DNA from 2 places in the Micromonospora musae genome. Region 2 is predicted to be linked to the other one. Evidence: riboswitches for the same ligand, from Rfam matches in the RefSeq annotation. Region 2 holds a riboswitch; the other holds the start of a gene.
What was found. A riboswitch is a leader RNA that binds a small molecule or an ion and turns the genes downstream of it on or off. The one in region 2 is predicted to bind glycine.

Region 1: linked by a shared signal. The riboswitch ahead of D7147_RS06605 (amidohydrolase) and the one ahead of gcvP (aminomethyl-transferring glycine dehydrogenase) in region 2 are both predicted to bind glycine.

Annotation. Positions count from the first base shown of each region.
Region 1 covers NZ_RAZS01000002.1:488,800-504,041, forward strand. The annotation lists gene D7147_RS06565 (low temperature requirement protein A) at 221-2,665, shown strand; gene D7147_RS06570 (TetR/AcrR family transcriptional regulator) at 2,788-3,408, shown strand; gene D7147_RS06575 (FUSC family protein) at 3,546-4,748, shown strand; gene D7147_RS06580 (ABC transporter ATP-binding protein) at 4,848-5,681, shown strand; gene D7147_RS06585 (ABC transporter substrate-binding protein) at 5,719-6,705, shown strand; gene D7147_RS06590 (iron ABC transporter permease) at 6,702-8,807, shown strand; gene D7147_RS06595 (TIGR02452 family protein) at 8,950-9,762, shown strand; gene D7147_RS06600 (low temperature requirement protein A) at 9,992-11,149, shown strand; glycine riboswitch at 11,289-11,383, shown strand; gene D7147_RS06605 (amidohydrolase) at 11,650-13,398, shown strand; gene D7147_RS06610 (alpha/beta fold hydrolase) at 13,650-14,606, shown strand; gene D7147_RS06615 (thioredoxin family protein) at 14,617-15,242, shown strand, end outside.
Region 2 covers NZ_RAZS01000003.1:728,828-744,069, forward strand. The annotation lists gene D7147_RS11400 (SAM-dependent methyltransferase) at 1-199, shown strand, start outside; gene D7147_RS11405 (PP2C family protein-serine/threonine phosphatase) at 298-1,467, shown strand; gene D7147_RS11410 (MarR family winged helix-turn-helix transcriptional regulator) at 1,517-1,987, shown strand; gene D7147_RS11415 (CDP-alcohol phosphatidyltransferase family protein) at 2,313-2,942, shown strand; gene D7147_RS11420 (DUF881 domain-containing protein) at 2,939-3,871, shown strand; gene D7147_RS11425 (small basic family protein) at 3,868-4,200, shown strand; gene D7147_RS11430 (DUF881 domain-containing protein) at 4,211-5,143, shown strand; gene gcvH (glycine cleavage system protein GcvH) at 5,200-5,580, shown strand; gene odhI (oxoglutarate dehydrogenase inhibitor Odhl) at 5,795-6,247, shown strand; gene ftsR (transcriptional regulator FtsR) at 6,298-6,999, shown strand; gene D7147_RS11450 (bifunctional nuclease family protein) at 7,183-7,647, shown strand; gene D7147_RS11455 (MerR family transcriptional regulator) at 7,852-8,448, shown strand; gene D7147_RS11460 (group I truncated hemoglobin) at 9,030-9,428, shown strand; gene D7147_RS11465 (globin domain-containing protein) at 9,431-10,606, shown strand; gene D7147_RS11470 (DivIVA domain-containing protein) at 10,659-11,342, shown strand; gene D7147_RS11475 (NAD(P)H-binding protein) at 11,359-12,009, opposite strand; gene D7147_RS11480 (NAD-dependent protein deacetylase) at 12,076-12,933, shown strand; glycine riboswitch at 13,041-13,138, shown strand; gene gcvP (aminomethyl-transferring glycine dehydrogenase) at 13,215-15,242, shown strand, end outside.

The DNA.
Region 1 (15,242 bases), on a different contig from region 2:
TCCCGTCGCCACCGCCGAACGCTCCCGCTACCCGCTGCCGGGCGATCCACACCAGGTGGGCGCGCCGACTCGCGGTGACCGCGCTGCGCCGACCGCCGCCGGCCGCCCCGGGCCCATGCCTCGCCGGGTTCCCGAACCCCGGCCGGCGCCGGTTCCGTGCCCGCCCGGGCCATTGGCTGTTTCCGCGTCCGAACTATGTCCGCATAGGCACAGTAAGTGGGTGGACGACGGCGGGGAGGCGAACTCGCAGCGTGCGTTCGGGGCCGGTGGAGAGATCAAGGCCGCGACACACGGCGGGGTGACGCGCGCGGAGCTCTTCCTGGACCTGGTCTTCGTCTACGCCTTCATCAACGTCACCCACCTCATGGCGGAGGGCCCAGCCCTGGACTCGTTGCTCCAGGGCGGGCTCGTGGTGCTGCTCATCTGGCGCAGCTGGTGCGGGTACGCCTGGGTGGGAAACCTGGTCCGGCTCGACCGCGGCGCGTTGCCGATCGCGGTCTTCGCGGTGGCCATCGTGATCCTGCTCGTCGCGGTCGCCATTCCGGAGGTCTTCGTCAACCACTCGTTCGGGTTGGTCGGCCCGCTCGTCTTCGTCGTCGGCTTCCTGGCGACCCGGATCGGCTCCCTGCTGATCGTCTCCCGGGCCCGGCGTGGCGGTCCCCGCTGGTCGTCCAGCCCCGCCCGGCGCGCCTGGCTGCCGCTCGCCGGCAGCCTCCCACTACTGCTGTGCGCGGTCCTGCTGCCCCAGCACCTACCACCCGGGCTGGCCACGGAGATCCTCCAGCTCGTGCTCTTCGCGGTCGCGATCGTCGTCGACTACTTCGGGCTGCAGGCGGCGGGGGCAGGGACGTGGCAGCTGACGTCGGCCCGGCACTGGGCGGAGCGACACAACCTGATCATGCTCATCGCGCTCGGCGAGACGATCATCTCGATCGGAACGAGCCGCGGCTTCGGCGGCGACGTCCCCGTCACCTGGTCCATGCTCGCCGGGGCGGCGCTCGGGCTCCTCGTCGTGGCGTTCCTGTGGTGGGCGTACTTCGACATCGCGTCGCCCTCCGGCGAGCAGGCGCTGGAGGGCACCCCGCCCCAGCACGTCCGGTCGCGCCGGGCCCGCGACGCCTACACCCTGCTGCACCTGCCGATGATCGGCGGGCTGATCCTGGTCGCGTTCGGGCTCAAGAAGGCGCTCGGCGGGACGCCCATCGGTGAACCGGAGCACTGGACCGCGTCGGACCTCGGGGCTCTCTACGGTGGCGTCTTCCTCTACCTGCTCGGACTGGTGGCGTTCGAGTGGCGTACCGCCCGACGCATCGGTCGCGGCCCCGTGCTGGGCCTCGTCCTGGTGGCGCTGCTCTCCGTGCCGGCCCGCGGCCTGACGGCTCTGGGGTCGCTCACCCTCCTCGCCGGCGCCCTGGTCTGCCTGGTGATCGCCCATCTGACCGTGCTGCGAGGTCGTCACCAACAATTGCACCGCGACGTCGAGGAGACAGCGTCTCGGGAGGTCGACGCCACCCCCGAGGAGCTCTTCCTGGACCTGGTCTTCGTGTACGCGTTCATCCAGGTCACCGTGCTGATGATCCGGAACCCATCGGTGATCGGGGTGCTCCAGGGGTTGGCCGTGCTGGCGCTGCTGTGGTGGTCGTGGGTCAACTACACCTGGTTCACCACGACGATCCGCAGCGCGGGCAACGCCCTGCGGCTCGTCGTCCTCCTCGCGGTGGCACTGACCCTGATGCTCGGCATCGCCACTCCCCAGGCGTTCGGCTACATCTCCGGCGGACTGCCCGGGCCGCTGATCGTGGTCACCGCGTACGCGGCGGTTCGCATCCTGCACCTGGTGGCGTTCTGGTGGGTGCTCCGGCACGACGCGGAGCTCCGCGCCATCGTCGCCCGGGCGGCCGTGCCGACCGGCGTGGGGATCGCGCTGCTCTTCGGCGCGGTGTCGACCGGGGTCGTGACGGAGAAGCCGGTCAACCCGATCAGCACGTTCTGCTGGACCGTCGCCCTCGTCGTCGACGTGGGCGGCGGCTACCTCATCCGGTCCCGCAACTGGCGGCTGCGATCGGTCAGCCGGTGGATGGGCCGCTTCAACCTGATCATCCTCATCGCGCTCGGCCAGGCGGTGATCTCCACCGGCATCGCCGCCGGCGACCCGCCCGTCTCGATGGCCACCTTCCTCGCCGTGGGGCTCAGCGCCGCGCTGATCGCCGCGCTCTGGTGGACCTACGTCGGCAGCGACGTCGTCGTCGCCCAGCGCTTCGCCGAGCTGCGCACGAGCGGCGAACGTGGCGCGCTGGCCCGGGACGCCTACGCGTACCTGCACCTGTTCCTCGTCGTCGGCTTGGTGCTGGTCGCCTTCGGGTTGCGTACCACGCTGCCTCGGCCGGGGCACGACCTCGACGCTCCGGCGACGGTCGGGCAGGCCACGCTGGCCTGCGGAATCGTCGTCTACCTGCTCGCCGACCACCTGATCTGGCGACGCGCGAACCGTCCGATCGGTGGCCGGCGGGCGGCCAACCTGGTCGTCGCCGCGCTGGCTCCGGTGACGATCCTGCTGCCGATCATGTGGGCGTTGGTCGTCCTCACGGTGGCGCTGGTCCTGGCGCACCTGATCGGACGCAAGGCCATCCCGTCACCGGGCGCCGTGCTCGGCGACGGCAGATGAGCCCACGGCGACGGGGGAGCGTCGCGGGCCGGGTTCGTGCGGGTCGTGCGGGGCCTCGCCGACAGGCGGTCCGGTGCTCCGCGCCGGCTCCTGGCGGCCGGTGTCCCGATACGATCCGGTCCGTGGGGGTGGGCAGATATCACTCGCCGCGGCGCGCCGACGCCGCGGCGGCGACCAGGGCGATGATCCTGGCCGCCGGGCGCGAGCTCTTCCTGAGCCAGGGGTACGCGGGAACCACGGTGCCGCAGATCGCCCGGGCCGCCGGGGTCGCCGTACCCACCGTCTACTCCAGCGCCGGTGGGAAGGCCGACATCCTGGCGGCGCTGATCGAGCCGATCACCCGCGATCCCGCGGTCGCCGAGACGTTGGCCGCCATCGGCGGGAGTGCGGACGCCATCGAGATCCTCACGCTGCTGGGAGAGGGCGTGCGGCGGACCCACGAACGTCACTGGGACGTCATCGTCGAGCTCTTCCCGCAGAGCCAGTCGGAGCCGGCCGCCGCCGAGGTGTACGACCGGATCCTGCGCGCGTACCAGGAGGCCTTCGGCGCGGTGGCCGACCGGCTCGCCGACCTCGGTGCGCTGCGCCCCGGGCTGAGTCGTGACGACGCGCTCGACCTCCTCTGGTTCTACCTGGGACAGGCGGCCTGGCCCACGCTCGTGCGGGACCGCGGCTGGTCGTTGGAGCGGGCGGCGCGCTGGCTCACCGCCCAGGTCACCGGCGCGCTGCTGCCGGTCGGCTGAGCCGCCGCGCAACGGATCGGCCGCTCCGGCGCGGCGGTGCTCCCCCCGATGCCGGGGTCGCCCGTGGGCCGTCCTCCATCGCGGTCGGCCCGCGCGGTTGCCCGGTTTCTCGGACGTCGTCGTGGTACGAGTGCCCGGTGGATGCTGACGAGCGGGAACCGGCCGCCGACCGGTCACGCCGCGACCGGGTGACCGAGCGCGTCCGGGCCGCCGTTGTCGGAGCCCGGGGCCGAAGCCGCCGGGCCGGTCGGGTGCGGCTGCACCAGCTCGAAGTCGCCGTGGTCATCTCCCTCCAGGCGGGACTCGCCGCGGCGCTCGCCTGGTCGATCGGGCACGACCTGCTGGGTAACCCGTCGCCCGTCTTCGCGCCCTCCGCCGCGGTGGGCACGATCGTCGCCGCGCTCGGCCAGCGCGCCCGCCGCACCGCCGAACTGCTCCTCGGGGTCGGACTCGGCATCGCCACCACCGACTTCCTGCTGACGTTCCTCGGTACCGGGTTCTGGCAGACCGGGTTCATCGTCGGCTGCGCCATCCTGGCCACGCTCCTGCTCTTCGGGCGCGGCGGGGCGGCCGTGGGGCAGGCCGGGGGCACGGCGGTGCTGCTCGCGACCCTGGCTCCGGCCCAGAAGGATCTGGAGTGGCCGCGCATCGTCGAGGCGGCGGTCGGCGGCGCAGTGGGCCTCGTGGTGGTCGCGCTGCTGCTTCCGATCAATCCGATGCGGATCCTCGACCGCGACGCGGCCCCCGTCTACCGGTGCCTGGCCGATCAACTGCGGGAGATCGCCGCCGCCCTGGCGACCCGCGACCAGCAACGGGCGGTCCGCGTGCTGGACCGGCTGCGCGGCATGGGGCCGGACCTCGACCGGATGCACCAGGCGCTCAGCGGCGCCGAGGAGGTGGTCAGCCTCGCGCCGGCCCGTTGGCGACGCCGTCGGGACGTGGAGCGGTTCGCCCGCGCCACCGTGTACCTGGAGCGGGTCATCGAGCACAGTCGAGGGCTGGCCCGCCGGTCGGCGATGGCGCTGCAGTACGACGAGCGGATTCCTCCCGACCTGCCCGCCGGCGTCGGCGACCTCGCCGACGCGGTCGAACTCCTGCGCAGTGAGCACCGGGCGGGGCGTCCCGTCGAGCGAACCCACCAGCGGGTTCGGGACGCCGTGCAGCGGGCCGGCCGAGCCCAGGCGCTGGGGCTGGCGGACTTCGGCGACGCCGTGGTGACCCAGCTGCGTACCGCCGCGAGCGACCTGCTTCGCGCCGCCGGCTGCGACCCCAGCTCCGCGAACCGCGAGGTACGGAACGCGATCCGGCGCGGCGAGGAATCCGTGCGCGGCACCGGGTAGCCGCGCGCCGGGCGCGGTGGATCTGCGCCGGGTACGCCGTGCGGGCGTGACCGGGCCCCACCTTGACAGCGGAACACTCGATTAGGTTAGCCTAACCTCATGTCAGAGCGGACGCCGTTCACCGGCGGCGAGCAGAGCTTGCGGGGGAGCGACCTCCGGTTGGGCTACCACGGGGTGACCGTGGTGCATGATGCGGCGATCACTCTCCGCGCCGGCGCGGTGACCGCTCTGGTGGGCCCGAACGGCAGCGGCAAATCCACCCTGCTGCGCTCCCTGGCTCGGCTGCACCCGATCGCCGCCGGCACGGTGCACCTCGCCGGCGGCGCCACCGCGGCCGGCCTGCCGGCCAAGGAGTTCGCCCGCCGGGTCACCCTGCTCGCGCAGAGCCGGCCGGTGCCCAGCGGGGTCACCGTCCACGACGTGGTCGGCTACGGTCGCCACCCGTACCGGGGGCGGTGGCGCGGCGAGGACCCGCAGGGCCCCGCGGCCATCAGCCGCGCCATGACGGTCACCGGCGTGGCCGCGATGGCCGACCGTCCGGTGGACGAGCTCTCCGGCGGTGAGCTGCAACGGGTCTGGCTGGCGACCTGCCTGGCGCAGGACACGCCGGTGCTCCTGCTCGACGAGCCCACCACCTTCCTCGACCTGCGCTACCAGGTGGAGATCCTCGACCTGATCCGGGACCTCGCCGACGACCACGACGTCGCCGTCGGCGTGGTGCTGCACGACCTCAACCACGCCGCCGCGGTCGCCGACGAGGTGGTGCTGCTGCACGACGGCCGAGTCCGGGCCACCGGAACACCCGGTCAGGTCTTCACCGAGCAGGCCCTCACCGAGACGTACGGCATCCGTATCGAGGTCTCCGCCGACCCGGTCAACGGGCTGGTGACCACCCGTCCCGTGGGTCGGCACCTGACCCGCATCCCGGTCTGAAATCCGAGCACGTCACACACCCACGAGAAAGACTCCGATGAACCGTATCCGCGTTACCGCGATCGTCGCCGCGGCGGCCGCGCTGCTGTTGAGCGCCTGCGGCACCACCGAGAAGAACACCACGCCCGAGAGCTCGGCCTCCGCCGCCGCGACCGGCCCGGTGACCGTCACCGACAGCCGCGGCAAGGAGATCACCCTGAAGGCGCCGGCGACCAAGGTGGTGGGGCTCGAGTGGGGTGAGGTCGAGATGCTCGTCAGCCTCGGCGTCATGCCCGTGGGCGTGGCGGACCCCAAGGGCTACGGCACCTGGGTGACCGCCGCCAAGCTCGACCCGGGGGTCAAGGACGTCGGCACCCGCGGGGAGCCCAGCGTGGACTCCATCGTGGCCCTGCAGCCCGACCTCGTGGTGATGGAGGACGACCGGGGCGGTGCGCTGGTCAACCAGATCGAGAAGTACGTCCCCGTGCTGGTCGCCAAGGGCAGCGACGCCAAGGACAACCTCGGCCGGATGCGTACGGACCTCGGCATGATCGCCAAGGCGGTCGGCAAGACCACCGAGGCCGAGAAGCTGCTCGGCGACTTCGACGCCGCCCTCGCCGACGGCAAGAAGAAGATCGCCGACGCCGGTGCCGCCGGCCGCCCGTTCGCCATCGCCGACGGCTGGAAGGAGGGGAGCACGGTGAGCATCCGGATGTTCGGCCAGGGCGCGCTCGTCTCCCAGCTCGGCATCCAGCTCGGCCTGACGAACGCCTGGACCGGCAAGACCGACGAGGCGTGGGGCCTGGGCCAGACCGACGTCGAGGGGCTGACCGTCCTCAAGGACCCGAACCTGCACTTCTTCTACAACGCCTCCGACGGCGTCGACGTCTTCGCCGACGGCCTCGCCGGCAACGCCATCTGGAAGTCGCTGCCCTTCGTCCAGCAGAAGCACCTGCACCGGATGCCCGACGGCATCTGGACCTTCGGTGGGCCGCTCTCCGGTAAGCAGTACATCGACCAGTTCGTCAAGACCTACGCGGTGTGAACACCCTGACCGCGCCCCCGCGCCCGGAGCCGGCCCTCGCGCCGGCTCCGGCCGGGCCCCTCGCCAAGCCCCGCCTCGTCGGGCTCTTCGTCGCCGCGATCCTGCTCACGCTCGTCGTCGCGGCGGTCCACCTCACCCAGGGCACCTCCGCCGTCGGCGCCCTCGACCTGCTGCGGCTGGCCACCGGCGGCGACGACGAGGCGGCCCGCGTGCTGATCGCCTCCCGGCTGCCCCGGTTGCTCGCCGGCCTCACCATCGGCGTCGCGCTCGGCTTCGCCGGCGCCGCCTTCCAGTCGGTCGCCCGCAACCCGCTCGCCTCGCCGGACACCCTCGCCGTCAACGCCGGCGCCCACCTCGCCATCGTCGCCGTGGCCGCGTTCGGGATCGCGCTGCCCGCGCTGCCGGCTGGCGCCCTCGCCTTCGGTGGCGGCATCGCCGCGGCGGCGCTCGTGCTGGCCATGTCCGCCGGTGGACAGACCGGCACCACCCGGCTCGTGCTCGCCGGCTCGGCCACCGCCATGGCGCTCAGCTCGGTGACCACCCTGCTGCTGCTCCTCTTCGAACAGGCCACCATCGGCCTCTTCGCCTGGGGCAACGGCTCCCTGGTGCAGAGCGACCTGGTCGCGGTCCGCGAACTCGCGCCGGTGATCGGCCTCGCCGTCGTGGCGCTGATGCTGCTCGGGCACCGGCTGGACATTCTCGGCCTCGGCGACGACACGGCCACCGTCCTCGGTCTCGACGTGCGGCGCACCCGGGTGCTGGTGACCCTGCTCGCCGTCCTGCTCTCCGCCGCCGCGGTGACCCTGACCGGCCCGGTCGCCTTCGTCGGCCTCTGCGCGCCGGTGATCGTCCGCCTGCTCGGCCGGGTGGTGCCCGGCGTGCACCGGCACCGGATCCTGCTGCCGCTCTCCGGCATCACCGGGGTGCTCATCGTGCTCGGCTCCGACATCCTGCTGCGGGCCGTGATGGGCGGGCAGGCCGGCGTCGACATCCCCACCGGGGTCGTCACCACCCTCTTCGGAGCGGCCGTCCTGATCTGGCTCGCCCGACGGCACCGCGACGCCGGCCCGACCCGCCGCCCACCCGGCGGCCACGCGGCCGTCCGCAGCTCGACCTTCCACCGCTCGGTGGTCGCCGTGGCCGCGCTGCTCACCGTCGGGGCGGTGCTGGTCGGCATGCTCGCCGGGGACACCTGGGTGCTGCTCGGCGACATCGTCAACTGGCTGAACGGGAACACCGGGCCCGCGTACACCTTCGTGCTGGACCAGCGGTGGCCGCGGGTCGCGGCGGCGTTGCTCTCCGGTGCGGCCCTCGCGGTCGCCGGCACCACCGTGCAGGCGGTCTGCCGCAATCCGCTGGCCGAACCGGGCATCCTCGGCATCACCGCCGGTGCGGGCCTGGGTGCGGTCTCGCTGCTGACCTTCGTGCCGCTGGCCGGCGTCTGGGCCGTCTCCGGCGTCGCCGGGCTCGGCGCCCTCCTCGCCTTCGCCCTCGTCTACGGGCTCGCCTGGCGGGGCGGGCTCAGCTCGGACCGGCTGGTCCTGATCGGCTTCGGGGCCTGGCAGGGCGGCTTGGCCCTGATCACCTTCCTGATCGTCTCCTACGATCCGTGGAACACCGGCAAGGCCCTCACCTGGCTCTCCGGCTCCACCTACGGACGCACCGCCACCCAGGTGCTGCCGGTGGCGATCGCCCTGCTGGTCCTCACCCCGGCCGTGGTCGCGGCTCGGCGGGAACTCGATCTGCTCGCCCTCGACGACGACACCCCCCGGGTGCTCGGCGTCCGGCTGGAACGAACCCGGCTACTCGCCCTCGGGGCGGCGGCGCTGCTCACCTCGACAGCGGTCTCCGCCGTCGGCGTGATCGGATTCGTTGGACTGGTGGCGCCGCACCTCGCCCGGGCGCTCGTCGGTGGCCGGCACGCACGGGTCCTGCCGGTCGCGGCACTGCTCGGCGCGTTGCTGGTCAGCGTCGCCGACACACTCGGCCGTACCGTCATCGCGCCCGCGCAGATCCCCGCCGGCCTGGTCATCGCCATGATCGGTACGCCCTACTTCGTGTGGCTGCTCTGGCGCTCCCGCGCCACCGAGCGGTCCCGATGACGGCGGGGGCGCCTCGCCGGTGAACCGTCGCGGCTGCTCGACGGGGTCCGGGGTGGACGGAATACCGGTTGCCGGTGGGGGATCGCCTGCCTAGCCTGCTGGCTGTGCAGACCCCCACCCTCGCCCTGCGGCGGGCGCACCAGTGAGCAGTCGTCTCCGTGAGATCGCCCGGCATTCGGTGGCGATCGTCGAGTCGGGGCGGTACCGCTCGGGCTCCGGCGTGGAGGTCGACCTCGGCGAGGCGGTACCCGCCGCCATCGCCGGCACCCGGCACCATCTCCCGGACGATGTGCTCGTCCCGCCAAGCGCAGCGGTGGGCGCCGGTGTCGTCGAGGTGACGTACGAGACGACGTTGCAGGCCGCCCGGCGACTCGGGTCCGGCGCCGCGGCCCTGGTGTTCGCCTCGGCGAAGAATCCGGGCGGTGGGTTCCTCGGCGGGGCGAAGGCGCAGGAGGAGAGCATCGCCCGCTCGTCGGCGCTGTACCCGTGCCTGCTCGCCGCGCCGGATTTCTACGCCTTCCACCGGGCCCAGCGGGATCTGCGCTACAGCGACCGGGTGATCTACTCGCCGGGCGTGCCGGTGTTCCGCGACGACAAGGGTGTGCTGCTCGACGAGCCGTACGGCACGTCGTTCCTGACCGCCGCGGCCCCGAACCTCGGCGCGATCGTCCGCAACCAGCCCGAGCACGCCTCCGACGTGCCGGCGGTGCTGGCCCGGCGGGCCCGGCGGGTGCTGGAGGTGGCCGCCGCGCACGGACACCGGAGGATCGTGTTGGGCGCGTGGGGGTGCGGGGTGTTCCGCAACGACCCGGCCACGGTCGCCGGCGCGTTCGCCGAGGCGCTGCGGGCGGTGGGCCGGTTCGACCTCGTGGTCTTCGCCATCCGCGACGGTCTGGCCGGCACCCCGGTGTACCGCGCCTTCGCGGAACGTCTCCCGGGTGCCGCCGCGGGCTAGCCGACCGGCCACCCGGCGGCCCGTCCGTCGGCGGTGCGAGGGCGTCGGCGGGGCCGGCGGCTGCGGGTGGAGGTCCGGCAGCAGCGGACCTCGGGGGTGGGCGGAGGTTCGGACTTTCCGGACGTGCGGCCGTGGGGGAGGGCCTAGCCTGAAGGGCGCCACCGCTTCCTCGGCCGCAGGGAGCGGTTCGGCCGCGAATGGCCGCGACGAGGGCAGGAATGGCTGATCGATGACCGGGGCGAGACCGTCGGGGCTGATCCGGGATCCCCGGTCCTCGAGTCGATCGACGCTCCTGGAACTGCTCCTCGACGTCTTCTACATCGCCACGTTCGCGCAGTTGTCGATGCAGTTGGCCCGGGACCTCTCCTGGCGTGGGCTGGCGAATACGGTAATCCTGCTGCTGGCCGCCTGGTGGACGTGGTCGGTCATCGCGATCGCGACCGACTTCTTCGATCCCCGCGAGCGGGTCATCCAACGGGTTCTCGCCACCGGCATGCTCGGGGTGGGCCTCATGGCGGCGGCCATTCCGAGCGCCTTCGCCGAGCATGGTCTCCTCTTCGCCGGCGCGTACGTCGGCATCCACCTGGCCCGCGGGCTCATGCTGGTGCGGGCGTTGCGCGGGCACTTCGCGCAGCTCCGGGTGAAGCTGTTCCTGTTCTGGTTCGCCTTCTCCGGGCTGCTCTGGCTGGCCGGCGCGCTCACCGATCCGGAATTGCGTCGAGCGTTATGGGCTGCCGCCCTCGTAATCGAATACATCGTCGCCGCGCTGCGCTTTCCGACGCCCGGGCTGGGCCGGGTTCCACTCGAACAGTACGACCGGTTGACCCCGCATTTCGGCGAGCGATACCAGCAGATCGCCATTCTGGTGATCGGCGACCTGGTGCTGGCCTCCACGCTGAAACTCAGCATTCTGGGCTTCGCCACCGCGCGGGTCGTCATCTTCCTGGCGGCTATCGCCGCGGCGCTGCTGCTGTGGCAGATCTACGTGTTCCGGACCGAACTCCTCGTCGAGAAATCGGTGCGCCGGCATCCGCGTCGCGCGGTGCGCCTCGCGCCGTACGTCTACGTCGTTCTGGTGGCCGGGGTGATCGCGACGACCGCCGGAGTGGACCTCGCCCTCGCCGAGCCGTTCGGAAGCACGCACAGCGGTCTGGTCGCGCTCGTGGTCGGCGGCTCGTTCCTGTTCCTGCTCGGACGGGTGATCTTCGAGTACGAGCTCCTCGACCGGCTCTCCCGATCCCGGATCGGCTGGCTGGTGCTGATGATCGCGGTGATGCCGGCGCTGAAGCTGCTGGCCCCGATCTTCGTCGTGATCGTCAACGCCGGCATCCTGTTCGGCGTGACCCGTACGGATGCGTGGCGGGGTCGGCGCGACGCTGCCGCATAGTCCGGAGCCGATCCGCTGAGCGGTTTCATCGACCTGATTTCGTCGTGTCGACATCGAAGGCAGCCGAATCCTTGACTGAGCAACCATGGGACGAGGGTTGACATTCGGCCGCCTTCTGCGTTGGATCAAATAAGCCGTTTGAGGAGCTGCAGGAGAGTCCTCCCCCTGGCCAAGGGGGGCGCCGAAGGAGCAACCTCCCCGGAAACTCACAGGCCCAAGTACTGCAGTTCCGAGGCGCCACTGGAGAGCAGCGGCATGCGCCGCTCACCGAAGGGGGAAGCCGGCGAGAGCCGGGGACACTCTCAGGTACACAGACAGTGGGGACGGAGGGCGCCCGCCGCGTCCAATGGTCAGCCGGCTCATCGTCATGCCTCCGATCCCCCCTCCAGCCCTTCCTCCCGACGCGACTCCGTGACTCCGGGTCGCCGATCGTCCCTGGGCTTGTCGATGACCCGTCAGCGTGGCCGGTTGATCAGCTCTCAATCGAGGAGCGTTGCACCATGTGCGAAACCGATCATCTCGATCCGTCGGGTTACAGCCGTCGGGACCTGCTGGGGCTGCTCGGCATGGCCGGCGCCGGGTTGGCGATCGCCCCCGCGCTGGCGGCGGACCCGGCCCTGGCTGCCGCGTCGGACCTCGCGCTCGACCCGAAGACGATGCCGTCCGATCTCGTCAACTACGAGCCGCCGACGAACCTCGCCGTCGACTCGCAGGCCAAGGATGCCGCGATCTCGTGGATCGACCGCCAGTCGGAGCGGATCGCCGGTCTGAACGACCGGATCTGGGAGTACGCGGAACCCTCGCTGGCGGAGTGGAACTCCTCCTGGGCGGAGGCGCAGTTCCTGGCGGCCAACGGGTTCACGATCGAGTGGGGTGCGGGCGGCATGCCCACCGCGTTCGTGGCCACGTTCAGCCACGGCACCGGCAAGCCGGTGATCGGCTTCAGCGGCGAGTACGACGCGCTGCCCGGGTTGTCGCAGGAGAAGGGGAACCCGAAGCACAACCCGCTGGTCTACCACCATGACCCGTACGCCCCCACGTACGGCTTCGGCCACGGCTGCGGGCACTGCGCGCTGGGTGCCGCGGCTGCCGGCGCCGCGGCGGCGACGGCGGCGGCCATGAAGGCACGCAACCTCGACGGCACCATCAAGTTCTTCGGCTCCACGGCGGAGGAGCAGCTCGTCGGTAAGTCGGTCGCGGTGAAGGCGGGGGTCTACCGGGGGCTGGACGCCTTCGTCGACTGGCACCCGGCCACCAACAACAGCACCAGTTGGAGCTCGGGCAACGCGATGTACAGCGTCGCCTTCCACTTCCTCGGCACCGACGGTCACGGCGGCTCCCCGCTGGAGACCAGGTCCACCCAGGACGCGGTCACGGCGATGGCGATGCTCACCGAGTTCCTTCGCGAGAGCGACATGGCGCACACCGCCCGTATGCACCATGCGATCCGGCAGACGGGGCAGGCGCCGAACGTCTTCCCGACGCTGTCGAGCATCTGGTACTACGCGCGTGAGGGCAGTCCGGCCCGTTCGAAGGTCCTGATGGACAAGATCGTCAAGTGCGCGGAGGCAGCCGCGCTGGCGACCGGCACCCGGATGGAGCACCGCATCATGGGCGGCGTGTGGAACAAGCTCGGCAACAAGCGCGGCGCCGAGCTGATGTACGCCAACATGACGCAGGTCGGCCCGCCGACGTTCTCCGAGGCCGACCAGCGCTTCGGCAAGGCGCTGCAGCGGTCGAACGGTTCGGCGGAGACCGGCTTCTCGGGCACGATCAGTGAACTTCGACCTCCATCACCGGTCTTCATGGGTGGCGGCTCGACCGATGTCGCCGACATCAGCTGGCAGGTGCCCACCATCTCCATGGGCACCGCGCACCAGCCCGGCGGTACGAAGAACCACTCGTGGCACCACACCGCCACCGCGGCAGCGAACCCGGGGCACGTCTCCATGCTGGCCGCCGCGAAGTACCTCGCGGCCACCACCGTCGACCTGCTGACCCAGCCGACCATCCTGGCCGAGATGAAGGAGGAGTTCGACCGACGCACTTCCAAGATCAAGTGGAAGAGCATGCTGCCGAACGACTATCAGCTCCCGCTCTACGAGCCGCCGAAGTGGTTCCTGCAGCGGACCGGACAGTCCTGGCCCCCGCGCGGGGTCAAGTGGCCGCCCCGGCGGATCGTCTCGACCGAGACCGCTCCGGACCTCGGGCCGGACCTGCCTCCGTCGAACCTTCCCCCGCTCGACTAGCGCAACCCGCGCCGCCGCCGAAGTTCACGTGAGCGGCTCGCGGCGGTGACACCTGGTCCGGTGTGGTGTCGGGGTCGGCCCCGACACCACACCGGATCGGCCGTCTCCGCGCCGACGCCGGAAAGCCGCATATCGGCTCGCCCGCGCCCGCGCCCTGGTTAGGCTGACCCTGCCATGACCCTCGGTGGCCTGCGGCGTGAGGGGCCGGCGCCTTCGTCGCGCGCCGGGTCGCGAGGCGAAAGGAGATCGTCGTGAGCTCGTCTTCGGCGCGGTACCCCGTCGCGGAGGGTCCCGGCACCGTCTCGCAGGCTCCGCAGCTCCCGGCCGGCTTCACCGACACCTTCGCCAGCCACTACGTGGAGGCCGGCGGAGTGCGTCAGCACGTGGTCGTCGGTGGTGCGGGTCCGCCGCTGCTGCTGGTGCACGGCTGGCCGGAGAGTTGGTACGCCTGGCGGCTGGTGATGCCGGCGCTCGCCCGGGACTTCGAGGTCATCGCGGTCGACCAGCGTGGCATCGGGCGCACCGACAAGCCCCGGGAGGGGTACGACAGCGCCACCCTCGCCAACGACCTGGTCGCGCTGATGGACGCGCTCGGCCACCAGCGGTTCGCCGTCGTCGGCCACGACACCGGCTACATCATCGCCTACGCGCTGGCGGCGGACCACCCGGACCGGGTCGAGCGCCTGGTCGTCGCCGAGATCCCCGGGCCGCCGGAGGTGTCCTCCGGACCGCCGCTGTTCCTTCCCGCGCCGGTCAACAACAAGGTCTGGCACATCGCCTTCAACCGGGTCGACGACGAGCTGACCGAACAGCTGGTGAGCGGCCGGGAGGAGATCTTCTACGGCTACGAGTTCGCCATCCAGGGAGGGGAGCCGCTGCCGGACCACGCGCTGCGGTACTACTTCGACCTCTACTCCGACCCCGACGTCCGGCGCGGAAGCTTCGGGCTCTACCGCGCCTGGGACGCCACCCTCGCCCAGAACGAGCAGCGTAAGAGCCGACGGCTCGGGATGCCCGTGCTCGGAATCGGCGGAGAGCAGAGCTGGGGTGACCGCCCCGGGCAGGCCATGACGGCCCTCGCCGACGACGTGCAGACCGTGGTCATTCCCGGTGCCGGCCACTGGCTCGCCGAGCAGGCGCCCGAGGAGCTGCTCGCGGCGCTGACGACGTTCCTGGCTCCGTACCGGGGCGGGACGGCCGGCGGATGACGAGATCACGGTGACCGTGCGGCTGCCGCCCCTCGACGTCCGACGGTGGGTGAACTCGCCACCGCTGACACCCGACGCGCTCGCCGGCCGGGTCGTCCTCGTCGACATCTGGGAGTACACCTGCATCAACTGGATCCGCACCGCGCCCTACGTCAGGGCCTGGCACCGCGACTACGCCGACCGGGGCCTCACCGTGATCGGCCTGCACGCACCCGAGTTCGAATTCGGCAAGCACGCCGAGAACATCGACCGGGGCATCCGGGACCACCAGCTCAGCTATCCGATCGCGCTCGACGACGACTTCACGGTCTGGTCGGCCCTCGAAAACATCGCGTGGCCGGCCCGCTACCTCTTCGACGCGGACGGCAAGCGCGTCGCCCGGTGGATCGGGGAGGGCGAGTACGACCGGACGGAGGCGGTGCTCCGGCAGCTCCTGGTGGACCGGGACCCCGATGTCGAGCTGCCCTCGGTCACCCCGGAGGTGGCTACCTTCGCGGCGACCGAACAGCCCTCGTACGCGGGGGTGACCGAGGAGACGTACCTCGGCGTCGACCGGCGGCTGCCGGGCGCCTTCGAGCTGACCGGCGACTGGCGCGACAGCGGGGACTACGTCGAACTCGTGAGCGGCGCCGGCGA
Region 2 (15,242 bases):
GGCCGGCCACCCCGAGGCGCTGGCGATGATGGGCCCGGCGTTCCGGATGCGTCCGCCCGCCGACTTCCCCGCGTTGCTCGGCCGCTGGACGCCCACCGAGGACGGCGTCGTGGCGGTCGGCGACTGGCGGCCCGAGGGCAGGCCGGCGTCGGTTCCCGACGCCTTCTACGGCGCCGTCGCGGTACGCGGGGACCACTGAGGACGTTCCCTCCGCCGGGACGGGCCACCGGGCCGCCCGGCTGCTGTGGGCTCTCCGTATGATGCTTGCCCCATAGCAAATTTTCCGGAGGAACAACCATGGTGGACGGCCCCGATCCGGTGTCACGCGCCCTGCGGGCGGCCCCGCCGGACCAGCTGGTGGAGGCCGCCGACCAAGCGATCCGCGCCGTGCTGGGCGCCAGCCGCACCGAGGTGCTCATCGCCGACTACCGGATCAACGGTCTCTGGCCGGTGCTCGACCAGGAGCTCGGCTCCTCCGTGGCCGGCGAGGCGGCGGCGCAGCGCTGCTTCAGCAGTCAGCGGCCGGTCCTCGCCGCCGACGAGGGCGGGTGCCGGGTGTTCCTGCCGATGTCGGTGTGGGGGGACCGGGTGGGCGTGCTCGTGATCGAGCTGCCCGGCGCGCCCGGCCCGGAGGTCGAGGAGCGGGCCGTCGACATCGCCGGCGCGCTGGCGGTGGCGCTGCGCGCCGCCGACCGGGAGACGGACCGCTACCGCCGGGCACGCCGACGCGAACGGCTGAGCATGGCGGCGGAGCTGCAGTGGGAGCTGCTTCCCGGGCGCAGCGTCACGCACCCCGCGTTCCACCTCGCCGGTCAGCTCGAGCCCGCGTACACCGTGGGGGGTGACCACTTCGACTGGTCCCTGGACGGTGATCGGTTGACCGTCACGGTGCTCAACGGCGACGGCACCGGGCTGGCCGCGTCGCTGATGACCGTGACCACGGTCAACGCGATGCGCAACGCCCGCCGCTCGGGTGGCGGCCTGGCGGAGCAGGCCGAGCTCGCCTCGGACACGCTGCACTACCAGCACCGCGGACGGCGGTACGTCTCGACCCTTCTGCTCGAACTCGACGCGGCCACGGGGGAGGTGCGGGCGGTGGATGCCGGATCGCCGCACGTACTGCGGTTGCGGGGCGGCACGGTGGAGCCGATCGCGCTGGACCAGCAGCTGCCGCTGGGCATGTTCGCCGAGGCCCGCTACGACCTGCAGGAGTTCGCGCTGCTCCCTGGTGACCGCCTCTTCGTGGTCAGCGACGGTGTCTGGGCGGCCCGCCCGACCGGCGGCGAACCGTACGGCGAGCGCGCGATGGCGCGGGCGATGCGCTCCACACGGTTGCAGCCGGCGACCGAGGCAGTTGGTACGGTGATGCGCGAACTGCACGCCTACCACGCGGACAGCGATCTGCGCGACGACGCCGTCGTGGTCTGCCTGGACTGGCACGGTGTCCGCGGCCGGGACGCCGGATGAGGCACCGTCGCGGCCGGGCCGCGAGCGGGACGATGGCAGGGGACATCGGATGGAGCGACCTCCGAATCTCGCCGCGGCGATCGACGCGGCCGCCGAAGCGCTCGTCGACGTGCTGGACACCGCCGCCTCCCGGCACCGGCTCTCGGTCTCCCCGACGCAGCTGCGCGTGCTGTCGCTGATCTGCGCCAGGTCGGAGACGAACGTCAACCGCCTGGCCGAGCTGCTGGACGTGGTGCCGTCGTCGGCGAGTCGGCTCTGTGACCGGTTGGAGGCGACCGGACTGCTCCGCCGGGCGGCGGACCCCCGGGACCGCCGCGAGGTGCGTCTGCTGCCCACCGCCGCGGGAGAGGAGGTGCTGCGCGAGCTGACCGAGCGGCGGCACCGGGCGGTGCAGGCCGTGCTCGACCGGATGCCGGTGCGGGCCCAGAGCGAGCTGCTGCTCGGCCTGCTGGCCTTCGAGCAGGCGGCGGTGCTCCAGGCGGGCGAGCAGCAGAAGGATGCGACGGTACGGACGGCCTGAGCCGCGTCGGCGCGGGCGGTGCGGCGACCGAACGGGTGCCCGATCCACCCCTAGTGTCCTAGGATGCCTTACGGGTGGTGGCACGCGCCACACCGAAACGAACCGAAGCGCCGACAGTCACGGCGGTCGGACCGGGCGAGCAGCCCGATATAGTGGCAGCGCAGTTCACTCGGCCCGCGATCACCGATCGCGGGCCGACTTCAGGCGAAGGTCCCGTTCGACGGGGCCGGCAGAGGGCGCCGGCGGTAGCCGGCCCGACAACGCGCACGTCCTCCGCAGCGCCCGACCTCGGCCGGGTGCCGGGGCGTGTCGTCAAGGAGGTTCGGTGTCGCGTCGGCCGGCTGAGGCAGGGCAACCAGGAGCCTCCGGCGGCACGGCCACCGGACGAGTGCTCACCGTGCCCAACCTGATCAGTTTCCTGCGGCTGATCGGCGTGCCCGTCTTCCTCTATCTGCTGCTCGGCGCGCACGCCGACGTCGCCGCGCTCGTGGTCCTCGCGGTCGGCGGCACCACCGACTGGGTCGACGGCTGGGTGGCCCGCCGGCTGGGCCAGGTGAGCCGGCTGGGGGAGTTGCTCGACCCGCTCGCCGACCGGCTCTACATCCTCGCCACACTGGCCGGGTTCACCGCCCGCGAGGTGGTGCCGTGGCAGTTCACCGCCGCGTTGCTCGCGCGGGAGTTGCTGCTGCTCGGTTCGCTGGGGGTGTTGCGCCGGTTCGGGTACGGCCCCCCGCCGGTGCACTACGTCGGTAAGACCGCCACCTTCATCCTGCTCGCCGCGTTCCCGACCCTGCTGCTCGCCGCCGCCGTCCCCGGGGCCGCCGACGTGGCCGGTGCCCTCGGCTGGGGGCTGGCGTGGTGGGGCCTGGCGCTGTATTGGGTGGCCGGCGCCATGTACGTGATCCAGGCCGCCCGGCTGGTCCGCGCGGCGCGCGGCGCGGGAGCGGCGGCGTGAGCGTGCGCCGGGACGAACGGGAACGCCCGTCCCGCGTCTACGCGCCGGACTTCCTGACCGAGCTGTTCCGTAATCCGTTGGAGCCGGGGTACGCGGCCGCGGCGCAGCGCCGTCGGGTCGATCCGCCGTCGAGGTGGCACAGCCGATCGGCCCGGACGGTGACCGTGGTGGTGCTGGTGGTGCTCGGCTTCCTGCTGGCGGTGGCGTACCGGCAGACGATGGAGGACGAGCCGGGGCGCAGCCAGGCGCGTTCGGGTCTGGTGACGCAGGTCAAGGAGCGGGAGCGGGAGACCGACGAGTTGTCCGCGCGCGCCGACGAGCTGCGCGAGGAGGTCGGCCGGCAGCGGGACGCGGCGCTGAGCGGTTCGGCCGCGGCGCGGCTGCGTGACCTGGAGGCGGGTACCGGGTTGGGCCGGGTTCGTGGTGACGGGGTGGTGGTCCGGTTGGCGGACGCGCCTGGTGACGCGGACGCGGTGACCGGTGCGGGCGCGGGTCCGCCGCGGGTGCTCTACAGCGATCTGCAGGGGGTGGCGAACGCCCTGTGGAGCGCGGGCGCGGAGGCGATCTCGATCAACGGGCAGCGGTTGACGGCGACGTCGACGATCCGTTCGGCGGGTGAGGCGATCCTGGTCGATTTCCGTCCGGTGACCGGGCCGTACGAGGTGTCGGCGATCGGGCCGGGGTCGATGAAGCGCCGTTTCGAGCAGAGCCGCAACGCCGCGTTGATGCGGGAGGTGGCCGAGAAGACGGGGCTGTCGTTCGGGGTCCGCGAGGCCGACGACCTCACTCTGCCGGCCGCTCCTGAGCCGCAGCTACGCTACGCGGAACCATCGGACAGCCCGAACGCCTCGCCGTCGGGTGACCGGTCCGCCGGTCCCGGGTCGACCGACTCAGGGACGTCTCCCAGCCCCTCCGGAGGTGGTCGATGATCGCGGTGCTGGCGTTGCTCGCCGGTGTGGTTCTCGGGGTGTGGCTCGACCCCAGTGTGCCCGCGGCGTTGCAGCCGTACCTGCCGATCGCGGTGGTGGCCGCGTTGGACGCGGTCTTCGGTGGGGTGCGGGCGAAGCTCGACCGGATCTTCGATGACAAGCAGTTCGTGGTGTCGTTCATCTCGAACGTGTTGGTGGCGGCCTTGATCGTGTATCTGGGTGACCAGTTGGGCGTGGGTGGTCAGTTGTCGACTGGTGTGGTGGTCGTGCTCGGGGTGCGAATTTTCGGGAACGTGGCGGCGATCCGCCGGCACCTGTTCCGGGCGTAGGTTCTAAGCGATGAGCGAGGAGCAGACCGAGACGGGTACGGGTTGGCCGAAGCCGGCGGATCCGGAGCGTCCGGCGGGGCCGGGTGGTGAGCCGGATCCGCGGCCGGACGCGCCGGATCCGGACGAGTTGAGTCCGCTGGTTCCGCGTACGGAGCCGGCTGAGGACGGGGCCGGGGTGGAGCCCGCTGAGGGCGCGGCGGCGGTGTCGCCGGATGACGGTGCGGCGGCTCCGGCCGGTGCGGGCCGGTCGCGGGTGTCGACGGCGAGTGTGATGATCGCCGCGTTGTTGGCGTTGCTGGGGTTCACCCTGGTGGTGCAGTTGCGGACGACGTCGACGGATCCGACGGCGGGTGTGACGCGTCAGGAGGACCTGGTGCGGATCCTGTCGGATCTGGACGCTCGGGAGAACCGGTTGCGGCAGGACATCGCCGGGCTGGAGGAGAGTCAGCGGCAGTTGCGCTCGGGTGAGCAGGGTCGGCAGGCGGCGTTGGACGAGGCGACGCGGCGGGCGGACGAGCTGGGGATCCTGGCGGGTACGTTGCCGGCGACGGGTCCTGGTCTGGCGGTGCGGTTCGAGTCGGGTGCGAAGCCGATCTCCGCGACGCGGGTGTTGGACGCGGTGCAGGAGTTGCGGGGCGCCGGCGGGGAGGCGATGCAGATCTCCGGTGGGGATCGGGCCTCGGTGCGGATCATCGCGTCGACGTACTTCCTGGACGGGGAGAACGGTTCGTTGGTGGTGGACGGGCGGCGGTTGACGGGTCCGTTCACGATCACGGTGATCGGTGATCCGGCGACGATGCGTACGGCGTTGAACATTCCTGGTGGGGTGGTCGCGTCGGTCCAGGGTGACGGCGGTAACGTGATCGTTGAGGATCGTGAGGCTGCCGAGGTTTCGGCGCTGCACGCGCCGATCAAGCTGGAACACGCCCGTCCGGTTTCCTGACCGGGCGTGGCCGCTGCGGGCGGGTGCCCGTGGCGCGATGGATGAAGGACGCGTCTGTGATTCCTGATGACCTGCGATACACCGCCGAGCACGAGTGGGTGGCGGGTGACGGCACCGGAGTGGTCCGGGTCGGCATCACGCACTTCGCGCAGGACGCGCTCGGTGACATCGTGTTCGTTCAGCTGCCTGATGCGGGGGCGGTGGTGGCGGCCGGTGAGTCGCTGGGTGAGATCGAGTCGACGAAGAGCGTGTCGGAGATCTACTCCCCGGTGAGCGGTACGGTGGCCGCGCGCAACGAGGCGCTCGGCGACACCCCGGAGGTGATCAACACTGACCCGTACGGTGCGGGTTGGTTGGTGGAGATCACGCCGGATGATCCGACTGCGGTGGACGGGCTGCTTACTGCGGGCGCGTACCGCGAGTTGACCGAGAGCTGAGTGAGCTTGATCCGGTGCGCTTGTTGAGTCCGCGCGTCCGGTTGCCCTGCTTTTCGGCGCTGGCTAGGCTCGCCCAGTCGACCGAGAACCCAATAGTTGAGCGTTGCGGAATTGCCTTCCCGGGCACGGGGAGCCAGCCGCCGGGTGTGCGACTGCCCGGCGGCCAGACCCGCCATTACCCGACGCCGACCGAACAGATCCGTGAGGTGGTCCCATGACGCGCCCAGACGACGAGTTCCCCCCGCTCGACGTCACTTCGACGCTCAATCTCGGTTCGCTCGACGAAGTGCTGGAGGGGCCGGACACCGATGTGGTGCCGAGCCGGATGTCCGGTTCGTTGCCGCCCGGGATGGCGCTGCTGGTGGTCCGTCGTGGTCCGAACGCCGGGGCCCGGTTCCTGTTGGATCACGATGTGACGACCAGCGGCCGGCACCCTGACAGTGACATCTTCCTCGACGACGTGACGGTGTCGCGGCGGCACGCGGAGTTCCACCGGGATGGTGGGACGTTCACGGTTCGTGATGTGGGGAGCCTGAACGGCACCTACGTGAACCGGGAGCGGGTCGAGGCGGCCACGTTGAGCAATGGTGACGAGGTTCAGATCGGGAAGTTCCGGGTGGTGTTCATCGCCGGTCCGCGTCCGGAGGAGGAGGCCGGCCGGGGGTGAACGAGCCTGCGGCCTCCACGTCACCGGGGGCGGCCCGGTCCCAGCCGCTGATGAGCATCGGTGAGGTGCTGGGTCAGTTGCGGGTGGATTTCCCCGACGTCACGATTTCGAAGTTGCGTTTCCTCGAGGCTGAGGGGCTGGTCGAGCCGCAGCGTACGGCGGCTGGTTACCGGAAGTTCAGCTGGGACGATGTGGCGCGGTTGCGGTTCGTGTTGACCGCGCAGCGGGATCAGTATCTGCCGTTGCGGGTGATTCGGGAGCAGCTGGCCGAGTGGGATGCCGGTGGTGCGGTGCCGGGTCGGTCGCGGCCGACGTTGGTGGCGGTCGGCCCGGGTGGTGAGGTGCCGGGTCGGGAGGCGGATGAGCCGGTCGAGTCGTCGGAGGTGCGGCTCGGCCGGTCGGATCTGCTGGCTCGTAGTGGGTTGGACGAGTCGACGCTGGCGGAGTTGGAGCGGCTCGGTGTGGTGGTGTCTGATCCGCCGGGTTGGTACGACGGGGACGCGTTGATCATCGCTGGGGCGGTGGCGGGTCTGGCGGCGTACGGCTTGGAGCCGCGGCATCTGCGGGGTTATCGGACGGCGGCGGACCGGGAGGTCGGTTTGTTCGCGCAGTTGGTGGCGCCGTTGGTGCGGCAGAGTGATCCGGCGGCGCGGGCGCGGGCTGCGGAGACGGCGCGGGAGTTGGTGGCGTTGTCGCAGCAGTTGCATGCGGCGTTGGTGCGGGTCGGGTTGCGTTCGACGTTGGGCCGGTGATGCCGGTTGTCGGGGCGGTGTGCGGAAAGATCTCTCTCGGGAAGCGTGTCGTAGGCTTGCTGGGGTAACCCCTTTCTGGCGCGGGCGTGGTGCGGGTAGCGCGTGGGACGGCCGTGTCGCGGTCCGTGTACCGTGCAGGGAAGGGCGCGGTGCGGCGTAGGTGACAACGACACGGAGGCGGCGGTGCGCGAGCTGAGCGTGGTCGGGGTTCGGGTGGAGCTGCCCAGTAACCAGCCGATCGTCCTGCTCAGGGAGGTCGAGGGGGACCGCTATCTGCCGATTTGGATCGGCGCGGTCGAGGCGACGGCGATCGCTTACGAGCAGCAGGGTGTGAAGCCGGCTCGACCGTTGACGCATGATCTTCTGCGGGATGTGTTGGCGGCGCTTGAGGCGCCGTTGCGTGCGGTGGAGATCACTGAGTTGAAGGACAACGTGTTCTTCGCCGATCTGTTGATCGGGGACGGGGTGCGGGTGTCGGCCCGGCCGAGCGATTCCATTGCGTTGGCGTTGCGGGTGGGGGCTCCCATTCGTTGTGCCGAGCAGGTCCTCAGTGAGGCGGGGATCGTGATCCCGGATGAGCAGGAGGACGAGGTGGAGAAGTTCCGCGAGTTCCTGGAGCAGGTGCGTCCGGAGGATTTCGCGGGCTGAGTGGTTGGCGGGCGGTTGTGGCTCGCCGGCTGCGGACGTCACGGTGGGTGACGTCACGCTTCGTGTGGTGATCTTCTATCTGGCTGCGCGGCGTGTCGCGACGGTTTCTGCGCGGTGACCCCGGATTGTCGCTATAGGGTTTCCGTGTCGAGGGGTCGCGTCCCGGAAACGACGCGGCACCGCACGGGCGGGGAGGTTGTCCGGATGCACGAGCCGCGGAATTCTGATCCGGGTACGGAGCTGGACGAGCCGGGTGTGGCGTCGCCGTGGTCGGCGACGGATAGTGACGGTTCGGTGGGTTATCGGGGTGTGACGGCCTGCCACGCGGTGGGTATCAGTTACCGGCAGTTGGATTACTGGGCGCGTACGGGTCTGGTGGTGCCGAGTGTTCGGGACGCGTCGGGCTCCGGTACGCAGCGGTTGTACTCGTTCCGCGACCTGGTGGTGTTGAAGGTCGTGAAGCGGCTGTTGGATGCCGGGGTGTCGTTGCAGAACATCCGTAAGGCGATCGAGGCGCTGCGTTCGCGGGGTGTCGAGGACCTGGCGGGGATCACGTTGATCTCGGACGGTACGACGGTCTATGAGTGCCGGTCCCCGGAAGAGGTGGTCGACCTGTTGCAGGGTGGCCAGGGGGTGTTCGGCATCGCGATCGGTGGTGCGTTCAAGGAGATCCAGGGTTCGCTGTCGCATCTGCCGGCGGAGCCGGCCGCGGAGGCTGCGGAGGCCGGTGAGCCGGCGGTGGCGCCGGAGTCGGTGGGGGACGAGTTGGCGGCTCGGCGGGCGCGTCGACAGGCGGGCTGAGCGGGTTCTGCTGCGGGTTCGTGGCGGGTGCGTCGGGTGACGCGCCCGCCTTTTTCGTGTCCGCCGGGGCTGGGCCGGTGGGCTCTGTGACGTTGGGTGTGTGCGACGCGCCGATGGTTGTTGCAATTTTCATGGTGACTCTGCGTATAGATGGGTGTGGGCGGGGTCGGGTGGTCGGCCGTTCGGCGGGGTTGGTCGTACGGGCGGTGGAGCCCGTTGTGGCGGGATGGATGATCCTGGTCAGGCGATCGGGCAGCTGCCGTCTGCGGTGGTCAGCGGGGGTAAAGCGGCTGTGGGGGGCGGGTTTGTCGGCGGGTTCTGTTGTGGACGGCCGGCGCATGCCGGTCACGGAGGGTGCTGTCACAGTCGCCTCTGGTTGATCATGAGGTAGCGGTTTTCGTCACTGCCCGTGGTGGACAGTGTCAGGAATTTGATAGGGGGGCCATGACCGGAACGGCTTGACGCGCTATGGTCCCTGACGCGGTTGGCCCGGATACGGGTGTCGCCCCACCGGGCGTCACCCGTCGCGCCGGCGGACCGCCTGCCCCTCGCGCCACCCCTCCACTTCGGAAGGAAAGACCGTGACGGTTACGTCAGAGACCACCCCCGTCTCGCACTACCAGCGGATCGGCGGTGCCAGCTCGGTGAAGGCCGCTGTCGAGCTGTTCTACGACCGGGTCCTCGCCGACCCGGAGCTCGCCGGCTACTTCACCGACGTGGACATGACCGGCCAGCGCCGGCACCTGGCGCTGATGCTGACCGTGGTCCTCGGCGGTCCGAACGAGTACACCGGCCGCGGCCTGGCCGAGGCGCACCAGCCGATGAACATCCCCGTCGCGCACTACGCGAAGGTGGGTGCCCACCTGACCGAGGTGCTGACGCAGCTCGGGGTGCCGGCCGACGTGCTGGCGCACGTGCGTACGGTGCTCGGTGAGGTGCAGGACCAGGTGGTGGCCACCGGGAACCGTCCGGGCGCCTGAACGTGGACGTCGCACGGCTCAAGCAGAGCTGGTCCCTGGTCGCCGCGCACGGCGACCAGGTGCCGCTCTACTTCTACTCGGCGTTGTTCCTGAACCATCCCGAGACCCGGCAGATGTTCCCCACGAACATGGCCGGTCAGCGGGATCGGCTGGTCACCGCGTTGGCGCACATCGTGACCAACGTCGACCAGGTCGACCGGCTCGTCGGGTTCCTGCAGGACCTCGGCGCCGACCACCGGAAGTTCGCGGTGCGCCCCGAGCACTACCCGGCCGTCGGTGAGGCGCTGCTGGCCACGTTGCAGCACTTCCTGGGCGAGCAGTGGACCGACGAGCTGGCCCAGGACTGGGCGGGCGCGTACGGGCTGGTGTCGCAGGTGATGATCGACGCCGCGCAGGCGGCGGAGGCGGTGGCCCCGCCGTGGTGGGTGGCCGAGGTCGTGGCGCACGAGCGGCGGGCGTTCGACGTGGCGGTGCTGACGTTGCGTCCGCAGTACCTGCTGCCGTTCATGCCCGGGCAGTCGATCGGGGTGTCGCACCCGGCGGTGCGGTCGTGGCGGTACTACTCGCCGGCGAACGCGCCGCGGCAGGACGGCACGTTGGAGCTGCACGTGCGGGCCGCGCCCGGCGGCGTGGTCTCGTCCCGCCTGGTGTACGGGTTGGCGGTGGGTGACCACCTGCACTTGGCCTCGCCGGTGGGCGACCAGCTGACGTTGCGCTCGGCCGGGGCCAGTGACCTGCTGCTGCTGGCCGGCGGCACCGGCTGGGCGCCGGTGAAGTCGATCGTGGAGCAGGTCGCCGCGGAGGGCTCCGGCCGCCGGGTCGACCTGTACGTGGGGGCCCGGTCGCGGCTGGAGTTCTACGACACGGATGCGATCGAGAAACTGGCCGCGTCGTTCCCGTGGTTGACGGTGACGTACGTGGTCGGTGCGGACCCGCAGCGGCCTGGCGAGTTCGTGCACGCGGCGGATCGGGCGCTGGCCGACGGTGACTGGCGGTCCCGGCACGTGTACGTGTGCGGTTCCGACGAGATGGTCGGTCACTCCGTTCAGACGTTGACTCGGGCCGGCTACCACGCGGGGCAGCTGCACCACGAGGGGCTCGGCAAGCACTGGTACGGGCCGGCGTGGCGGACGGCGCTGGATGCGTCCGCGCCTGACAACTCCCGAGGTGCCCGGTGAGCGCGAGGAGTCGACTCGTGCCGGCCGTGGCCGCTAACGAAAGGTCAGTGCGGTGAGCGCGACCCCGATCAGCAGGTACGACGGGATGCAGCAGGTGTCCGGCGGTGTCCAGGTGCGGATGACTGCCGACCGGGTGCGCCGCTGGGAGTTCTCCTCGGCGTCGTTCACCCGCCGCGGCTACGACAACACCGACGTGGACCGGTTCCGGATGCAGGTCGCCGACGAGCTCGACCTGTTGTCGGCGCAGCTCGCGACCCTCCGCGCGGAGAACGAGCGGCTCAACGACCGGGTGGAGTTGCACCGGCACGGGGTGATCCCGAGCAAGAACACGGCGACTCCGATGCCGGCGGCGAAGGAGGTGAACCTCCTCTCCGCGGCGCAGCGGGAGGCGGAGCAGATCATCGCGCAGGCGCACGACTACGCGCGTCGGGTCGCCGAGTACGCCCGTACCCAGTACGAGAGCTACATGCAGGCCGCAGTGGAGGAGGCGAGGCAGGAGGCGGAGCGGGCCGTGAACGAGTACCGCAGCAACGCCGGGCCGAGCTTCGACGACTCCGTGGCGACGCGAGAGGCGCTGCGGATCTTCGGCGAGATGATGATCTCGCACATGCAGGCGGCGGCGCGGCATCTCGACGACGGCAGTGAGCAGTTGGCGCGGACCGTCGACCGCCTGGTCGGGCAGGCCGTGGCGGCCGGGGCGCAGCAGACCGCGTTGCCGCGACACCACCAGCGCTGACCGGCGGCGTCGCCGGTCAGCCTGCGGTCACCGCCTCGGCGATCGGGGTGTCGCCGGCGACGAGTTCCAGGATCGCCCCGGCGGTGGCCGGGGTGTGCAGCAGCGCGACCAGGACGCCGGCGACGTCGGCGCGGGTGACCGCGCCGGAGGGCACCCGCCGGGCCAGGGTGACCCGCCCGGTGGGCCGCTCGTCGGTGAGTCGGCCGGGTCGCAGCACCGTCCAGTCCAGGTCTCGGGCGGCGAGGTCGTCCTCGGCGGCTTTCTTGGCCCGCAGGTAGGCGGCGAACACCGCGTCGGTGCCGGGCCGCGGCTCACCTTCCACGCCCATCGAGGAGACCAGTAGGTAGCGGCGGACGCCGGCCTGCTGCGCGGCGTCGGCGAGCAGGACGGCGGCGGCCCGGTCGACGGTGTCCTTGCGGGCGGCACCGCTGCCCGGCCCGGCGCCGGCGGCGAACACCACCGCGTCGGCGCCGGCGAGGTGCCCGGCGACCTCGGTGACGTCCGCGTGTTCCAGGTCGCAGATGATCGGCTGGGCGCCGGCCGCGGTCAGCGCGGCGGACTGGTCGGGGTCGCGGATCAGACCGGCGGCGTGGTCGCCGCGGTCGGTGAGTTCCCGTTCCAGCAGGCGGGCGATCTTCCCGTGTCCTCCGGCGATGACGACGCGCATGCCTTCCAACCTAGCCGCCGGTGGGCGCGGCGGTGGACGCTGAGGCAGCATGGAGGCGTGACGGAGATGATCGACGCGCTGGTCGAGCGGGTCAGCGGCGGCGGTGTCGTGGTGTTGAGCGGGGCGGGGCTGTCGACCGAGTCGGGGATCCCGGACTACCGGGGGCCCAGCGGGGCGGCGCGCCGGCACACCCCGATGACGTATCAGACGTTCACGGGGGATCCGCTGGCGCGGCGCCGCTACTGGGCGCGCAGCCACGTGGGGTGGCGGCTGATGGCCCGCGCGTGGCCGAACGACGGGCATCGGGCGGTGGCCCGGTTGCAGCACGGCGGCCTGGTCGACGCGGTGATCACGCAGAACGTGGACGGGTTGCACACGGCGGCGGGCAGCCGCGAGGTGGTGGAGCTGCACGGTCGTCTGGACGTGGTGGTCTGCCTGGACTGCGGCAACCGGGTCTCGCGGGAGGAGCTGGACCGGCGGCTGCGGGAGGCGAATCCGGATTTCGCGGCGCGGGTCGCGGCGGTGAACCCCGACGGTGACGTGGAGCTCGACGACGCGCAGGAGGCCGGGTTCCACGTGGTGGACTGCACGGTCTGCGGCGGGGGGACGTTGAAGCCGGACGTGGTGTTCTTCGGGGAGACGGTGCCGGCGCCGCGGGTGGCGAGCTGCTTCGCCCTGGTGGAGCGGGCCCGGCTGCTGCTGGTGCTGGGTTCGTCACTGACGGTGATGTCGGGGCGGCGGTTCGTGCTGCGGGCGGCGAAGCTCGGCATCCCCGTGGTGATCGTCAACCAGGGGGCCACCCGCGGGGACGCGTACGCGTCGTTGACCGTGGACGCGGCGTTGGGTCGCGTGCTGCCCGCGCTGGCCGATCGGGCGGTCGGCGCGGCGGCGGTGACGCCGGTCACGCCGGTGGCCGCCGGCTGAGGCCCGCCCGCGCGGGACGGCACCGGCCGGACCCGCGCGCAAGATCACGTGGCCGGGGTACGAAATCTGGCGGAAACCCGAGCGCTGGTAGCGTTGACCATGCCGGTAACACCCACGGGGGAGAGACCGCCCAGCTGTACCCGGGCGGCGCCGAAGGGGCAAATCCTCCCCGGAACCTCTCAGGCAAAAGGACCTCGTGGGCAGGCACTGTGGAGCGCTGCACGGGGCGCGACAGAGGGGGAGGCCGACCTGTTCGACCTCGCCCCCCGGGAGCGCAGCCCATGACCGCAGAGTTCGCCACCCGTCACATCGGCCCCGGCCCGGACGACGAGCGCCGGATGTTGGAGACCGTCGGCCACAGCTCCATCGACGAGTTGATGGACGCGGCGATCCCCGAGGTGATCCGCTGGCACGGCACCCTGGACCTGCCGGACCCGGCGACCGAGGCGGAGGCGCTCGCCGAGCTGCGGGCGTTCGCCTCCCGCAACACCGTCGCCGTTTCCATGATCGGTCTGGGGTACCACGGCACGCACACCCCGGGTGTGATCCGCCGTAACGTGCTGGAGGATCCGGCCTGGTACACGGCGTACACGCCGTACCAGCCGGAGATCAGCCAGGGCCGGCTGGAGGCGCTGCTGAACTTCCAGACCATGGTCACCGACCTGACCGGGCTGGCCACCGCGAACGCGTCGATGCTCGACGAGGGCACCGCCGCGGCCGAGGCGATGACCTTGGCGCGGCGCGCGTCGAAGAGCAAGAGCAACGTGTACGTGGTCGACGCCGACGCGCTGCCGCAGACCATCGCGGTGATCAGCAGCCGGGCGGAGCCGCTCGGCCTCGAGGTGCGGGTGCTGGACCTGGCGACCGAACCCCTGCCGGGTGAGCTGTTCGGCCTGCACCTGCAGTACCCGGGGGCGTCCGGTGCGGTGCGCGACCACGCGGGGCTGGTCGACGCGGCGCACGCCGCCGGGGCGGTGGTGACCGTCGCCGCGGACCTGCTGGCGTTGACGCTGCTGCGCGCGCCGGGGGAGATCGGCGCGGACATCGCCGCGGGCACCACCCAGCGTTTCGGTGTGCCGATGGGCTTCGGTGGCCCGCACGCCGGTTACCTGGCGGTGCGCTCGGGGTTGGAGCGGATGCTGCCGGGCCGGCTGGTCGGCGTGTCGAAGGACGCGGACGGCAACCGGGCGTACCGGCTGGCGTTGCAGACCCGGGAGCAGCACATCCGGCGGGAGAAGGCGACCAGCAACATCTGCACCGCGCAGGTGCTGCTCGCCGTGATGGCCGGCATGTACGCCGTGTACCACGGCCCGGACGGGCTGCGGGCCATCGCCCGGCGTACCCACGAGATGGCGGCCCGGCTCGCGGCCGGCCTGCGCGCCGGCGGGGTGGACGTCGCGGACGTCGCGTTCTTCGACACCGTCACCGCGACGGTGCCCGGCCGGGCCGCCGAGGTCGTCGCCGCGGCCGCCGAGCGGGGGGTGAACCTGCGGCTGGTCGACGCCGACCGGGTCGGGGTCTCCTGCGACGAGACGACCACCGGCGCGCACGTGGCGGCGGTGTGGGCGGCGTTCGGGGTGGCCGGGGTCGACGGGGACGTCGACGCCGCGCTGCCGGCGGCGCTGGCCCGCACCTCGGAGTTCCTGACCCACCCGGTGTTCAACAGCCACCACTCGGAGACGGCGATGCTGCGCTACCTGCGCCGGCTGGCCGACTTCGACTACGCCCTGGACCGGGGCATGATCCCGCTGGGGTCGTGCACGATGAAGCTGAACGCGACCACCGAGATGGAGCCGGTCAGCTGGGCCGAGTTCGCGCACATCCACCCGTTCGCGCCGGCGGAGCAGACCACCGGCTACCGGGAGATGATCAGCCAGCTGGAGGGGTGGCTGGCCGAGGTGACCGGCTACGACGCGGTCAGCGTGCAGCCCAACGCCGGTTCGCAGGGGGAGCTGGCGGGGCTACTGGCGATCCGCGCGTACCACCGGGCCCGGGGTGAGGGGCACCGGGACGTGTGTCTGATCCCGTCGTCGGCGCACGGCACCAACGCGGCCAGCGCCGTGATGGCCGGGATGCGGGTGGTCGTGGTGGCCTGCGACGAGGACGGCAACGTCGACCTGGTCGACCTCGACGCGAAGATCGACAAGCATCGGGAGACGCTCGCCGCGATCATGGTGACGTACCCGTCGACGCACGGGGTGTACGAGACGGGCATCGCGCAGCTCTGCGCGAAGGTCCACGACGCGGGCGGTCAGGTGTACGTCGACGGGGCGAACCTCAACGCCCTGGTCGGGTTCGCGAAGCCGGGG